2 regions of the Streptomyces sp. NPDC044033 genome follow, and region 2 is predicted to be linked to the other one. Evidence: riboswitches for the same ligand, from Rfam matches in the RefSeq annotation. Region 2 holds a riboswitch; the other holds the start of a gene.
The links. Region 2 has a riboswitch for thiamine pyrophosphate ahead of thiO (glycine oxidase ThiO). Riboswitches for the same ligand answer to the same signal wherever they lie in the genome.
Positions count from the first base shown of each region.

Region 1: it holds a riboswitch for thiamine pyrophosphate, as region 2 does, so the genes downstream of both, AC07AB_RS19840 (thiamine ABC transporter substrate-binding protein) here and thiO (glycine oxidase ThiO) in region 2, are expected to answer to the same signal.

Region 1 covers NZ_JBWKFF010000010.1:205,108-209,514, reverse strand. The annotation lists gene AC07AB_RS19845 (ABC transporter permease) at 1-1,553, opposite strand, end outside; gene AC07AB_RS19840 (thiamine ABC transporter substrate-binding protein) at 1,649-2,731, opposite strand; TPP riboswitch at 2,727-2,831, opposite strand; gene rlmN (dual-specificity RNA methyltransferase RlmN) at 2,854-3,960, opposite strand; gene AC07AB_RS19830 (phosphatidate cytidylyltransferase) at 4,041-4,407, opposite strand, start outside.
Region 2 covers NZ_JBWKFF010000045.1:10,744-15,150, reverse strand. The annotation lists gene AC07AB_RS39510 (thiazole synthase) at 1-496, opposite strand, end outside; gene thiS (sulfur carrier protein ThiS) at 499-723, opposite strand; gene thiO (glycine oxidase ThiO) at 720-1,925, opposite strand; TPP riboswitch at 1,923-2,035, opposite strand; gene AC07AB_RS39495 (NAD(P)/FAD-dependent oxidoreductase) at 2,200-3,429, shown strand; gene AC07AB_RS39490 (Rv2175c family DNA-binding protein) at 3,596-3,961, shown strand; gene thiE (thiamine phosphate synthase) at 4,141-4,407, shown strand, end outside.

The DNA of each region.
Region 1 (4,407 bases), on a different contig from region 2:
ATCGCCTGCCCGTAGTTCATCTCCCCGGGCCGGCTCAGCAGCCGGGCGACCGCGACCGGCAGCGTCGGGCTGTCCGGCCGGGCGATGAAGACGGTCGCCCCGAACTCGCCGAGCGAGACCGCGAACGCGAACCCCGCCGCGACCGCCAGCGCCCGCCCCACCAGCGGCAGATCCACTTCCCGCCAGGCCCTCAGCGGGGACGCCCCGAGCACCGCGGCGGCCTCCCGCAACCGCGCGTCGACCGCGCGCAGGACCGGGAGCATGGTCCGTACGACGAAGGGGACGCCCACCAGCGCCTGGGCCAGCGGCACCAGGATCCAGGAGTCCCGCAGGTCCAGCGGCGGCTTGTCGAGGGTGATGAGGAAACCGAAGCCGACGGTCACGGCGGAGGTGCCGAGCGGCAGCATGAGGAGCGCGTCGAAGCCCCGTACGAGCCGGCCCGTGCCCTTCGCCCCGCCCTTCGCCCCGCCCCGTAGCGTCAGGGCTGCTGCGGCCAGCCCGCCGATGACCACGGCGATGGCCGTGGCGGCGAGCCCGTAGGAGAGCGAGTTGCCGATCGCCTCCAGCGGCGCGACGACGAAGGTGCCGCCGTTGTCGGCGGCCGATTCGAGGGCACGGTAGAAGGCCGGGCCGTAGCCGTCGGGCCCGTCGAAGGAACGCTGCACCAGCACGGCCAGCGGCAGCAGGATCAGCAGGGCGACACTGGCCAGCACCCCCGACAGCAGCGCCCACTGCCCCGCGCCCCGCGGCCGCCGCGATGTCTGCGCCGCGTCGACCAGCCGGAGCGTCGACTCCCGGCGCCGTACGGTCCAGGCGTGCACGGCGAGCAGCACGCCCACCGCCAGCAGCTGCGTGATCGAGAGCACGGCGGCCGTCGGCAGGTTCAGGAGCTGCGCGGTCTGCTGGTAGATCTCCACCTCCAGCGTCGCGTAGCGCGGGCCGCCGAGGATCTGGATGACGCCGAAGGAGGTGAAGGTGAAGAGGAAGACCATGAGGGCCGCGGCCGCCACGGCGGGCGCGAGCGCGGGGAGCGTCACCCTGCGCCAGGCCGCGAAGCGCCCGGCGCCCAGCACCCGCGCCGCCTCCTCCTGGCGCGGGTCGAGCTGCGCCCACAGGCCGCCGACGGTCCGTACGACGACCGCGTAGTTGAAGAAGACGTGCGCGAGGAGAATGGCCCAGACCGTGGTGTCGAGGCGGACACCCCACATCTCGTCGAGCAGTCCGCCGCGGCCGAGCAGGGCCAGGAACGCCGAGCCCGCGACGACGGTCGGCAGGACGAAGGGGACGGTCACCACGGCGCGCAGCACCTGCTTGCCGGGGAAGTCGAAGCGGGCGAAGACGTACGCGCCGGGGAGCGCGAGGGCGAGGGTCAGCGCGGTGGACGCGGCGGCCTGCCAGGTGGTGAACCACAGGACGTGCCCGATCTGCGGGTCGCTGAGCACATCGGCTATCCGGCCGAACTGCCAGTGCCCGCCGTCCTTCAGCCCCCGGGCCACGATCGCCGCGACGGGGTAGGCGAAGAAGACGGCGAAGAACGCGAGCGGCACGGCCATCAGCGCGAGCCGCGCCGCGGCCCCGCGCGCGGCGGTCCGGCGATCCGCCGCCGCGCGGCCGGGAGCGGTGCCGTCCGGCGCGTTGCCCGGGGGCTCTACTTCAGGACGAGCGACGACCACGACTTGACCCACTGCTCACGGTTCTTGGCGATCTGCTCCGGGGCCAGGGTCTCGGGGTCGGAGATCTTCGCGCCGTACTTCGTGAACACCTCGGGCAGCTTCGCGTCCTGGTTCGCCGGTTTGACGAACATCTGGAGCGGCATGTCCTCCTGGAACTCCTTGCTCACCAGGAAGTCGAGGAGCGCCTTGGCGCCCTTGGCGTTCTTCGCCCCGTTCAGCAGCCCCGCGAATTCGATCTGCCGGAAGCACGTGCCGGTCGCGACCCCGGTGGGGCCCTCCTTCGGCTGCGGCTTCGCATCCAGCACCTCGGCGGGCGGACTGGAGGCGTAGGAGACGACGAGCGGCTTGTCGCCCTTGGCCTTCTTGCCTGCCGCGGAGCCCGAGAACCGCTGGTTGTACGCCTGCTCCCAGCCGTCCACGACCTCGACGCCGTTGCTCCTGAGCTTCTTCCAGTACTTCTGCCAGCCGTCTTCGCCGTACTTGGCGACGGTGCCGAGCTGGAAGGCGAGTCCGGGGGACGAGGTGGCGACGTTCTCGGTGACGAGGAGGTTCTTGTACTGCGGCTTGACCAGGTCGTCGAAGGACTGCGGCGGTGCCAGCCCGTGGTCCTTGAAGTACGCGCGGTCGTAGTTGACGCAGATGTCCCCGGTGTCGACGGGGGTGGCCCGGTGCGCTGCCGCGTCGAGCTGGAGGTCGTGCGGTACCCGGTCCAGCCCCTTGGCCGCGTACGGCGTGAACAGGCCGTTGTCGAGGGCGCGCGAGAGGAGGGTGTTGTCGACGCCGAAGAAGACGTCCCCCTGCGGGTGCGTCTTCGAGAGGATCGCCTGGTTGACGGCCGCGCCCGCGTCGCCGCTCTTGACCACCTGGACCTTGTAGCCGGTCTTCTTGGTGAACTCGGCGAGCACGGGCTTCGAGGCGTTGAACGAGTCGTGCGAGACCAGGGTGACCGTCTTGGCGTCCGACGCCGACGATCCGGAGCCGCCGCAGGCGGCGAGCGTGGCGACGCCGAGGGCACCGACGGCAGCGGCGCCGATGGCACGCCGGATATTGCTGTTCATGAGTGAGCTGACTCCCTACGCCGGTATGACCCGGATCAGGTCCGAGGGTCTGCGGCCGGGCCGCACTCTCAGCGCTCTGTGCGCTCCCCTGTCGGATTGTTCAATTGTGCGAAAGCACCATATCAGCGCTCGGAAGCGGCCAATTGTCCGCAGGCCCCGTCGATCTCCTGGCCCCGTGTGTCGCGCACGGTCACGGGCACGCCGTGGGCCGCGATCGACTCGACGAACGCCTTCTCGTCCTCCGGACGCGACGCGGTCCACTTGGAGCCGGGCGTCGGGTTGAGCGGGATGAGGTTGACGTGCACACGCTTGCCCTTGAGCAGCTTCCCAAGCAGATCGCCGCGCCACGCCTGATCGTTGATGTCGCGGATCAGCGCGTACTCGATGGAGATGCGGCGGCCGGACTTCTCCGCGTACTCCCAGGCGGCGTCGAGGACCTCGCGCACCTTCCACCGAGTGTTGACCGGCACGAGCGTGTCGCGCAGCTCGTCGTCGGGGGCGTGCAGGGAGACCGCGAGGCGGCACTTGAAGCCCTCGTCGGCGAAGCGCAGCATCGCGGGGACGAGCCCGACGGTGGAGACGGTGATGCCGCGCTGCGAGAGGCCGAGCCCGTCCGGCTCGGGGTCCGTGAGCCGGCGGATGGCGCCCACGACGCGCTTGTAGTTGGCCAGGGGCTCGCCCATCCCCATGAAGACGATGTTGGAGAGCCGGGCCGGACCACCGGGCACCTCGCCGTCGCGCAGGGCGCGCATACCGTCGACGATCTGGTGGACGATCTCGGCGGTGGACAGATTCCGGTCCAGGCCGGCCTGGCCGGTGGCGCAGAACGGGCAGTTCATTCCGCAGCCCGCCTGAGACGAGATGCACATGGTGACCCGGTCCGGATAGCGCATCAGCACGGACTCGACGAGCGTGCCGTCGTGCAGCTTCCAGAGCGTCTTGCGGGTGGTGTCGTCGTCGCACGAGATGTGCCGCAACACGCTCATCAGCTCCGGCAGCAGCTCGGCCGCCAGCCTCTCGCGCGCCGTCGCGGGGATGTCGGTCCACTGCGCCGGGTCGTGGGCGTACCGGGCGAAGTAGTGCTGCGACAGCTGCTTGGCGCGGAACGGCTTCTCGCCGATCGCTGCCACGGCCTCGCGGCGCTCGGCGGGGCTGAGGTCGGCGAGATGCCGCGGCGGCTTCTTGGCTCCGCGCGGCGCGACGAAAGTGAGTTCTCCGGGTACAGGCATGGTCCATCCAGTGTGGCAGACAACCGGAAAGGGGTCCGCCGCCCTGTGGACAACGAACCCCTGGCCGGGAAAAGCGCAGGTCAGCCGCTGCCGACGAAGATCACCATAAGCAGCCACACCACCGGCGCGGTGGGCAGCAGGGAGTCCAGCCGGTCCATGATCCCGCCGTGCCCGGGCAGCAGCGTGCCCATGTCCTTGATACCGAGATCCCGCTTGATCATGGACTCGCCGAGGTCCCCGAGCGTGGCGCTGGCCGCGACCGCGCAGCCGAGCAGCAGCCCGTGCCACCAGGTCCCGTCGTCGATCAGGTACTGCATGCACAGCGCGCCCGCCACCATCGCGAAGGCGACCGCGCCGACGAGGCCCTCGCGCGTCTTGCCGGGGCTGATGCGCGGCGCGAGCTTGTTCTTGCCGAACTTCCAGCCCACCGCGTACGCACCGGTGTCG
Region 2 (4,407 bases):
TGATCGCGGCACAGCCCACGTCCTCCAGCTTGCGGGCGAGAACGGGGTCGTCGTTGGTGTACGGCAGCACGGTGAAACCGTCGTCGACGAGGGTCTCGGCGGCGTCCAGCAGCTCGATCGGGTCGGGCAGGAGGGTGCGCTCGTCGGCGACCACTTCGAGCTTGACCCAGTCGGTGCCGAGCGCCTCGCGGGCCAGCCGCGCGGTGAGGACGGCCTCGCCGGCGGTGAAGCAGCCCGCGGTGTTCGGCAGCACCTGGATGCGGTGCCGGGCGAGCACCGACAGCACCGAGCCCTGCACGGTCGCGTCCAGACGGCGCATCGCCACCGTGGTCAGCTCGGTCCCCGAGGCGAGCAGGGAGCGCTCCAGCACGTCCAGGCTGGGCGCACCGCCCGTACCCATGATCAGCCGGGAGCCGAAAACGCGGCCGCCGATGGTCAGCGGGTCCCCGGCCGCCGCGGCTTCCGGGGCCGCCGCGAGGAATGCGGTGTCGGTCATGGTCAGCCTCCCTGTACCGCGGTGAGGACCTCGACGCGGTCGCCGTCGCCGAGCGCGGTGGCCGGCCACTGGCCGCGCGGTACGACGCTCTCGTTGACGGCGGCGGCGATGCCGCTGTGCGCGGTGGTGAGCGTGGCCACCAGCCGGTCCAGGGTCAGACCGGCGGGGATCTCGCGGGGCTCGCCGTTGAGGGAGAGCCGGACGGAGGCGGGCGAAGAGGGCGTCATACGGGCTGCTCCTGAGGTGCGGGGGCCTGGAAACGCTGCGGGGAGAAGGGCAGGGCCGCCGCCGGGAGCCCGCCGCCGGCCAGCACCTCGGCCATCACATCGCCGGTGAACGGGGTCAGCAGCACGCCGTTGCGGTGGTGGCCGGTGGCGATGTGGAGGCCGGGCAGGGCGGACGGGCCGAGCAGCGGGGCGTTGTCGGGGGAGCCGGGGCGCAGCCCGGCGCGGGTCTCGACGAGCGGCAGCTCCGTGATGCCGGGCACCAGTTCGTGGGCGTCGCGCAGCAGCTCGTAGACGCCGCCCGCGGTGACGGTGGTGTCCCAGCCGAGCTCCTCGGTGGTCGCGCCCAGGACCAGCTCGCCGTTCTCACGCGGCACCAGGTAGACGGGGCCGCCGCGCACCACGGCCCGTACGGTCCGGGACAGGAACGGCGCGTACGGGCCGGGCACGCGCAGCCGCAGGACCTGGCCCTTGACCGGGCGGACCGGGGGCACCACGTGCTCGGGCACGCCCGCGAGGCGCGCGCTGTGGCTGCCGGCCGCCAGCACGGTCTGGGCCGCGCCGATCCGGGCGCCGTCGGCCAGCTCGGCGCCGGTCGCCCGGTCCGCCGCGACCGTCAGGCGCCGCGCCTCGGTCCGGTGGAAGACGACTCCGGCGCGCTCGCAGGCCACCAGCAGGGCGCGCGCGAGGCGCCGCGGGTCGGCCTGGTGGTCGCCGTCGACCCGCACACCGCCGCGGACGCCGGGCGCGAGCATCGGCTCCAGCCGGCGGCACTCGCGTCCCGACAGCCACTGCGAGTCGAGGCCGTACCGCTGCTGCAACTCGTGCAGTTCGCGCAGGTGGGCGCGGTCGTCGGCGTCGAGGGCGACGGCGAGCGTGCCGCACGCGCGGTAGCCGATGTCCTGGCCGCTCGCCTCGGTGAGCTCGGCCGCGAACGCCGGGTAGCGGCGGGCGGAGGCCAGGTTGGCGGCGAGCAGATCCTGTTCGCCGTAGTGCAGTTCGGTGACGGCGGCCAGCATCCCGGCCGCGACCTGGGCTGCGCCGCCGCCTGGCTCGGGGTCCGCGACGGCGGTGCGCAGCCCGCGCTGGGCAGCGCGCCAGGCGGTGACCAGGCCGATGATGCCGCCGCCGATGACGAGCACATCGAGAGTGCCGCAGGGCGCCGGGGGCGCCGACCCCGGTGGCTTTGACGGAGACGCGTGCATGGGTGTCCAGCCCCTCCCTTCGCCGGCATGACCCGGATCAGGTTCGTACGGTCGGAGGCCGTCCAGCCTCCCTCTCAGCCCGGTCCGCCCGGGCTCCCGCGAGTGCTCTACCCCGGTCACCCTAGTACGCGCCCCGAATCGGCCGAAAGGGAGTGTCCGATACGGAACCGCGCTCCTACAGGCGCGCAACCGGGCCGCCGCGGGCCCCGGTTGTGGTGGAGATCTCTCTGCGCGACGCTCCGGCACACCATGCCCGCAGCCATACAGTGAGCTGGTGAGCGATCAGACGAATACCACCAGTGACCGGCGTCGCGTCGTGATCGTCGGCGCGGGCGTGGCCGGGGTACAGACCGCCGTCGCCCTCCGCGAACAGGGCTGGGCCGGCGCCATCTCGCTGCTCGGCGCGGAGCCCCATCAGCCCTACGACCGACCCCCGCTCTCCAAGGCCGTGCTGCTCGGCAAGGCCGAGGGCTCCGCCTTCGAGGTGGACTTCGATTCCCTCGGCATCGACCTGCGACTCGGCCGCGAGGTCACCGGGCTGCGGCCCGCGGAGCGCGTCCTGGACACCGCCGACGGCCCCGAGCCCTACGACCGGCTCGTCATCGCCACCGGCGCCGAGCCCGTCGCGCTGCCCGGCAGCGAGGGCGTCCCCGGCGTCCACCTGCTGCGCACTCTGGACGACGCGGTGCGGCTGCGCCCGATCCTCGCCGACCAGCACGACATCGTGGTGGTCGGGGCCGGCTGGATCGGCGCGGAGTTCGCGACGGCCGCGCGCGAGGCGGGCTGCAAGGTGACCGTCGTGGAGGCCGCGGAGCGGCCGCTCGCGGGCGCCCTCCCCGCGGAGGTCGCCGTCCACATGACGCACTGGTACGCGGACTGCGGCGCCGAACTGCTCACCGGCGCCCGGGTCGTCTCCGTCTCGGAGGGCAGCGTGCTGCTGGACGACGGGACCCGGCTGACGGCCGGCGCGGTGGTCGTCGGGATCGGCGCGCGCCCCGCGACCGGCTGGCTGGCGGGGACCGGCATCGAGCTGGCGGCGGACCGGTCCGTGGTCACCGACGAGCGGCTGCGCGCCAGCCTGCCGGACGTCTACGCGGTCGGCGACTGCGCCTCCTTCCCGTCCGCCCGCTACGCCGAGCGGCTGCTGGTGCACCACTGGGACAACGCGCTCCAGGGACCGCGCACCGTCGCCGCCAACATCGCACGCGGCGAGGCCGAGGGGCCACTGTACGACCCGGTGCCCTACTTCTGGTCCGAGCAGTTCGGCCGGTTCGTGCAGTACGCGGGGCACCACGCCGCCGCCGACGAACTCCTGTGGCGGGGTGACCCCGCCACCGCCGCCTGGTCGGTGTGCTGGCTGCGCGAGGGCGTCCTGGTCGCGCTGCTCGCGGTGGGCCGCCCCCGTGACCTGGCCCAGGGGCGCAAGCTCATCGAGCGCGGCGCGCGGCTGGACCAGCGGCAGGCCGCGGACCCGTCGGTGCCGCTGAAGTCCGCGACGGTCTGAGGGGCTGAGAGGCCGGCGGCCTGAGGGACTGAGGGCCCGGTCTCGGCCTCCGGGCGGGCCGGCGCGTGTCCCGGGCGGCGAGCGCCCGGCCGGGACGCGACACGGGCTCCGCGCCCTCGGGCCCTCCCGGCTACCGACTGTCAGTCCTAGATGGCAGGCTTGTCCTGTGACCGAGATTGACGCAAAGACCGATGCTCTCGTCCCCGCCTGGCTCAACCTGCCCGACATCGCCGAACGGCTCGGCATCGAGGTGACGCGCGTCCGGCAGCTGGTCAAGGAAGGCCAGGTGATCGCGGTGCGCCGTGGCGAGAACAGGGTGCTCCAGGTGCCCGCCGACTTCATCGGCGACGCCAAGGTCGTCAAGGGCCTGGCCGGCACCTTGACGCTCCTGCGGGACGACGGCTTCAGTGATGTGGAGATGCTGGAGTGGCTCTTCACCCCCGACCCGACCCTGCCCGGCACGCCGGCGCAGGCCCTGCGGGAGAATCGTGGCACGGAGGTGAAGCGTCGAGCCCAGGCGCTCGCCGTCTGAGCACACCGGGCCTGGGCGCTCGCCGCCCGACCCCCGCCGAATACGCCGCTCGCCGGCTGATCCGTCCGTAGGCGCATCAGCCCGCAGCCGCACATCAGTTACATGTCCGACCGTCCGGTGTACGGGCCGGGGCCGCGCGCCACGGCCCGTACACCGCCGACCCGGGGGGAAACCGCCGCATGTCCGCCACAGGTGCCACAGACACCACCGATGCCGCAGGACTCCTGGACGCCGCAGCGGGCTCAGCCGCGACAGGCACCGCCGGGGCCGGGGCGACCGGCGCCGTTCCTGCGGCCCGCGAGGCTCAGGCGACCGCGCGGGAGCGGCTCGCCGACGCCCGGCTCTATCTGTGCACCGACGCGCGCAAGCGCCAGGGCGACCTGCCGGAGTTCCTCGACGCGGTCCTCTCCTCGGGCGTCGACATCGTCCAGCTGCGGGACAAGGGC